DNA from 2 places in the Salinisphaera sp. S4-8 genome. Region 2 is predicted to be linked to the other one. Evidence: riboswitches for the same ligand, from Rfam matches in the RefSeq annotation. Region 2 holds a riboswitch; the other holds the start of a gene.
The links. Region 2 has a riboswitch for glycine ahead of gcvT (glycine cleavage system aminomethyltransferase GcvT). Riboswitches for the same ligand answer to the same signal wherever they lie in the genome.

Region 1 (3,206 bases), on a different contig from region 2:
CCGGGATATGCGCGGCATAGCGCTGAAAGGCCTCGGCCACCTGGATGGTGAGCTCACGCGTGGGCGTGAGTACCAGCGCCTGCGGTGCCTTGCCGGCCCGCCCGGTCAGCCCGGAGAGAATGGGCAGCGCGAAGGCCGCCGTCTTGCCGGTGCCGGTCTGGGCCTGGCCCAGCACGTCCTTGCCGGCCAGCAACGGCGGAATGGTCGCCGCCTGAATGGGCGACGGCGTCTCGTAGCCGACATCGGCGAGGGCCGCCATGACGGCATCGGAGAGCGCCAGATCGCTGAAGGCGACCTGGGCGGATTCGTTTTCATTAGGGGTGGACATGCACAGCCTGGCAGGCACGGGCGCTCAGCTGCGCCCGAAAAAACACTGCGCCGGAATGGCGCGGACGCTCATTCTACCCGTTATTCACAGTTGTCGGTCCCCGTTTTTCCGACGCGGTATCGTCGATGATGGCGGCAACGGAGTCCGCGGTCAGCGCCGACAGCGTCCACCCCAAATGGCCGTGCCCGGTGTTGTAGAACACGTTCGGCGCCTTTCCGCCGCCAACGCGCGGCATCATGTTCGGCATCATCGGGCGCAGACCGGCCCAGGGGATGACCTGGCGCGTTTTCACGTCGGGAAAGCACTGCTTGACCCAATCCACCAGCGGCTCGATCCGGTCCGCCCGGATATCGCGATTGAACCCGTTGAACTCGGCGGTGCCGGCCACGCGCAGACGATCTGCGCCCAGGCGCGCACACACGAGCTTGGTTTCATCGTCGAGCAGACTGACTTCGGGCGCGGCCTGTTGCGAGGCCTCGTCTTCCAGATCGACGGTAATCGAATAGCCCTTGACCGGATACACGTTCACGCGATCGCCCAGCTGCGCAGCAATGTCGCGACTGCCGGTACCCGCACACACCACCACGCCGTCGAACTCGAGCGCGACCCGGTCCTCGGGCGTGTCGTTGTCGCAGGCCGCGATGGTGACCTGCTGCCCATCGGATTGAACGCTTTCGACACTGTGGTTGTAGTGAAAGCGTACGCCCTGTGCCTGTGCGGCCCGCGCCAGGCCCTGGGTGAATTTGTGAATATCGCCGCTGGAATCGCTTTCGGTAAAGAAGCCACCGTAATACTCGCCCGCCAGCGCGGGTTCGATTGCCCGCATTTCTTCCGGGGTGACCGGCTGGCGCTCCAGGCCGCCTTCGGCGAGCAGGCGCGACACCTTCTCGGCATGGCGATAGCCGGCGCGATTGCGATAGATATGCAGAATGCCCTTGCGCTTGACGTCGAAATCGATGTTCTCGCGCTTGGCCCAGGAAAACAGAAACTCACGCGCCTCGATCGCCATGCGCGCGGTTTCGGTGGTGTTGCGACCGTACTGCGGGATCGCGGCGATGAACTCCAGAAACCACGACAATTTGTGCCAGGACGGTTTCGGGTTGACCAGCAACGGGGCATCGTTGCGAAACATCCACTTCATGCCCTTGAAGACCATGGGCCAGTGGTTCCAGACCTCGGCGTTGGAAGCAGAAAGCTGACCGCCATTGGCGAAGGAGGTCTCCATCGCCGCATAGCGATTGCGGTCGAACAGCGTGACCTCGTAACCGCGCTGAACGAGTGCGTAGGCCGTGGTGACCCCGGTGATGCCCCCGCCGATAATTGCAATATGATTCATGAGCGTCTATCCGATAGCGTCGTGCGTGAAAACCTGCCGCGTGGCAGGCGCCGCCCCTTCCGTCACTGAACCTGAGAGATTCACCCGCGCGTCGATGGCCCGCGGGCTTGCTCCTTCGGTGCACGCCGGCCGGTTACGGCTGCGCGACTCTTCGGATATGGGCGCGATAACGGTCCCTGATGCCTGAGAGTTTCCGGGGCGGTTGCTCCTTCGGCGCCGGCTTTACGCCGGTCTCTCCCGCTATTGCGTGAATGTATGAATAGGTGTCGAATCCGGTATCGGCACGCCAACGCCCAGCCTCTGTGCGTGATCGATGCCGATGTTTTGTCCAAGATACCATGAGCAATCGCCATGCCAATACCGTCGACCCTGCGCCGCGCCCGCGATACGGTCGAATTCGAAACCGCCGAGCGCTGCGCGATACGCGAGATCTCCAATACGCCGGACGATCCGGCCGTCTCCATCGCCCGGGCCCGGGTGGCACCCGGCGTGACCACGGCCTGGCATCGCCTGCGAGACACCGCCGAACGCTATCTGATCGTTTCCGGCCAGGGCGTGGTGGAAGTCGGCGAGGGCCTGCGCGAAACCGTGGCGGCCGGCGACGTGGTGTCTATCGCGCCGGACACCGCCCAGCGGATTCACAACAACGGCGATTGCGATCTGATCTTCTATGCCATCTGTACGCCGCGTTTTACGCCAGACTGCTACGAAGCACTCTAGCGCTGCCGCGTAAGTATTGATTCAGCCGACCACCCGATTGCGGCCTTCGGCCTTGGCTTGATAGAGGCGCCGATCGGCCTTTGCGAACAGGCTTCTGAAGTCCATGCCATCGCGCCCGAGTTCGGCAATGCCGATACTGGCTGATAACGGAATATCCTTGCCGCGATAGCGAAACGGCCGGTCATGAACCAGATCGCACAGGTCCTGGGCGATCTGTCGGGCGTGCGCGATATCCGCCCCCGATAACAGGATGCCGAATTCCTCGCCGCCAAGACGGCCCGCGATATCGGTCTGGCGAATACGGCTGGCAAGCAGCTCGGCCACGAAACATAGCGCCATATCACCCGCGTCGTGGCCGTAGTCGTCGTTGACGCGCTTGAAATGGTCGAGATCGACGACGAGCATCGCCAGCGGTATTTTCTGGCGCAGATAGCGCTGGCGCTCGCGCGCGAACACATCCCGGAACCGCGAGCGGTTAGCCAGCCCGGTCAAAGGATCGGCCAGCGCCAATGCACGCAGTTCGGACTCCGTCTTTTCGCGACTGGCCTCGTAGATATACGAAAACCCGAGCGTGGAGGCGGTACACAGCACGATATTGACGACGCTCAGATAACCCGGCCAGCCATCCCACAAGCCGTAACGATAGACAAAGATTCCCCCGGCGCAGCTGATAAACAGCAACGCCACCCAGAGCCCCTGCCATCGGCCCAACAGCAGATGCGACAGCAGCGGTACCAGAAAAACCCATACGAAAACCGCGATGCCGTTCTGCTTGGCCAGCAGCGAAAGCATCATGACAAAGAAAAACGGCACCACGAAGAT
Region 2 (3,206 bases):
CGGATACCGTCATCTTGAACAACCAGCCTTCGCCGAAGGGATCTTCGTTGACCAGTTCCGGCGAATCCTCGAGCTGTTCGTTGATTTCGGCGATCTCGCCATCGAGCGGGGCATAGATATCCGATGCCGCCTTGACCGATTCGACCACGGCCACGGCATCACCGGCACCGACCTTGGTCCCGGCCTCGGGCAGTTCGACGAACACCAGATCGCCCAGCGACGACTGGGCATAGTCGGTGATACCGACCGTGCAGGTGCCATCGCCGTCGTAATCGATCCATTCGTGGGTCTTGGTATAGGACAGATCCTTGGGTACTTCGCTCATGGGGCTCCCTTGCAGCAGATTCGCGCGGTGCGCGCTATGTTTTGGTGGATAAAGGCTACTGAGAAACGGGCTCAGTCGTCGATACGGCGCTTGCCGTGGCGCACGAAGGGATAGCGCACGATGCGCGCGCGCTGCCACTTGCCGCGCAGACACACCTCGACGCTTTCTTCCCAATCGGCCGGTACCCGCGCGAGCGCGATCGAGCACGACAAGGTGGGTGAATAGCTGCCACTGGTGATTTCGCCTTCGGCTTCTTTTTCGTCGACATCGCTGTCGGCGGCCCGTACCGCGGTTTCGCTGCGCATCACGCCGCGGCCTTCCAGCACCAGCCCGACGAGCTTCTCGCCGACGCCCTCGGCGCGCATGTGCTCGAGCGCCGAACGGCCGACGAAATCCCGTTCTTCGGGCTCGAATGCCACCGTCCAGCCCAGGCCGGATTCCAGCGGCGTGTGGTCCTCGTCCATATCCTGGCCGTAAAGATTCAGCCCGGCTTCCAGGCGCAGGGTGTCGCGCGCGCCCAGGCCGATCGGCGCTACACCCTTGCCGCGTAGCGTTTTCCAGGCATTGACGGCCTCCTCGGCCGGCAACACGAGTTCGAAACCGTCCTCGCCGGTATAGCCGGTGCGCCCGATCGAGCGATCATCCTGGGTCGCGACCCGAAACGGCTTGAGCTTGAGCGCGGCGGCCTTGAAATCGTCGTCGAAGAGCTCGGCGGCAATATCGCGCCCGCGCGGGCCCTGCACCGCGATGATGGCCAGATCCTGGCGGTGATTGATCGCCACGTCGTAGTCGCGCGCCTGGCTGTCGATCCAGGCCAGATCCTTTTCCGTCGTCGCGGCATTGACCACGATGCGATACAGGTTGCCACTCAGGTGATAAACGATGAGATCGTCGATCACCCCACCGCGGGTGTTGAGCATGCAGGTATAAAGCGCGCGGCCGGCCTCGTCGATCTTGGCGACGTCATTGGCCAGCAGCCGACGCAGGAATTCGCGTGCCTCGGCGCCGCTGATATCGACCACTGCCATATGCGAGACGTCGAACATGCCCGCGCTTTCGCGCACGGCATTGTGTTCCGAAATCTGGGAGCCGTAGTCGATCGGCATATCCCAGCCGGCGAAGTCCACGAGCTTGGCGCCGTCGGCGACATGCGCGTCGTAAAGCGGGGTTCGTTTGGCCATGACAATCTCTTTGCAGATGAATCAACAGAACACGGGCCGGCCCGGGCTTTCGCCTGCCGCCCCTCTGTCCTGGCACCTGAGAGATTCGCCCCTTCGGTGAGCCGGACTGTCGCCGGCTGCTCTCCAGAGTCGATCAAGCTGGCGTATAAACGCCCGCATGCACGTGGTTCGGGTACCTGAGCGTTTCCGGGCGGAAATTTGCGCCTTCGGTGACGAGCGACTGCCCGTTCTCTCCCACGCGGTTATTGACCGTGCCCTCGACTATACCGGCGACATCGACACAGGCCAAGCGCCAACCGCGAGGCCCTACTTACCTGCAAAATACAGCAGATTTTTCGACTACTGCAGCAACCGCGGGCCGTTGGCGGATAACCCTACGGCGTGATGAATCATGATCTGGCGAATCGGCGCGAGATTAGCCGCGATCCCGATTGCGCTCTGGCGCAGCGTGCGCAGCAACGGATTGGCACTGCCGTAAACGCGTTTGAAGGCGTCGGTCGTGCCCAGCATCATCAGATTCTCAGCCATGCGTGCGCGCTGATAGCGGCGCAGATAGGTCATGTCGCCGGCATCGCGATTCGCCGCGCGCCCCGCCTCGAGCGCTTCGACCATGCCCGCCACGTCGAGAAGGCCGAGGTTGACCCCCTGACCTGCCATCGGGTGAACCACATGCGCCGCATCGCCGGCCAGGGCCACACGGGGGCGACAATATTCGCGTGCATGCTGGAGCTTGAGCGGGAACGAGGCACGCTTGTCCATATGCTCGATTTCGCCCAGCACGCCGCCGCTGGCCTCGGTCAGCCGCGCGCAGAATGTATCGTGGTCGAGTTCAGCCAGCTCGGCGGCCAGTGCATCATCGGCATGCCAGGCCAGCGAACAGCGACCGTCCGACAGCGGCAAAAACGCCACGGGCCCGGTTTCGGTGAAACGCTGCCAGGCGATATGGCGATGATGACGCGCCGGGGTCACCGTCCCCACGGTACAGCGCTGACCGTAGGGCCAGCCGGTGGTTTCGATACCCGCGGCCGCGCGCACCGGTGAATTCGCACCTTCCGCGCCGACCACCAGGGCCGCGCTCACGACCGTGCCGTCGTCCAGTCGCAGCCGGGCTGCGTCGCTGTCGATGGCCAGACTTTCCATTTTCGCCGGGCAATAGATATCGACATCGGTCAGCGCCTGCCAGGCGCTGTCGACGATCAGATTGTTCTCGACGATATGCCCGAGTTCCGGCAGACCGACCGCGGTATGCTCCAGAAACAGCTCGCTCGCGCCGCCGGCCTCCCAGACCTTCATGCCGGTAAACGCACAGCAGCGCCGGCGCTCGACCGAGGCCCACAGACCGAGATTCTCGAGTACGCGACGCGTCCCTGGCGCAATGGCCGATACGCGCAGCTCGTAGTCGTCGCCGAGCTCGAACCGCGATGGACGCTTGGCTTCGACAAGCGCGACCGAGAAATCGGCACGCGAAAGCGCCACCGCGAGCACGGCGCCCACCATGCCGCCACCGACAATGGCGATATCGTAACGGGGGCTTTGCTTGCTCATGACTTGGCCTCGCGAAGACGTGCCGGCGCCAGGGCCAGACCCATGCTGCGCCGGGCCATATCGTCACGAATCGATGGCAACAGCGACAGGCCGAACAAGCCCGCGCCGCGGGCGTGATCGAGCATGGGAATACGGTTGGAGAACAAACGCACGAT

Region 1: linked by a shared signal. The riboswitch ahead of S4A8_RS09305 (D-amino acid dehydrogenase) and the one ahead of gcvT (glycine cleavage system aminomethyltransferase GcvT) in region 2 are both predicted to bind glycine.

What each region holds. Positions count from the first base shown of each region.
Region 1 is NZ_APNF01000005.1:156,815-160,020, forward strand. It holds gene S4A8_RS09300 (DEAD/DEAH box helicase) at 1-328, opposite strand, end outside; gene S4A8_RS09305 (D-amino acid dehydrogenase) at 402-1,664, opposite strand; glycine riboswitch at 1,825-1,914, opposite strand; gene S4A8_RS09310 (cupin domain-containing protein) at 2,016-2,384, shown strand; gene S4A8_RS09315 (GGDEF domain-containing protein) at 2,406-3,206, opposite strand, start outside.
Region 2 is NZ_APNF01000001.1:113,573-116,778, forward strand. It holds gene gcvH (glycine cleavage system protein GcvH) at 1-325, opposite strand, end outside; gene gcvT (glycine cleavage system aminomethyltransferase GcvT) at 397-1,506, opposite strand; glycine riboswitch at 1,561-1,643, opposite strand; glycine riboswitch at 1,661-1,753, opposite strand; gene S4A8_RS00530 (UbiH/UbiF/VisC/COQ6 family ubiquinone biosynthesis hydroxylase) at 1,846-3,051, opposite strand; gene ubiH (2-octaprenyl-6-methoxyphenyl hydroxylase) at 3,048-3,206, opposite strand, start outside.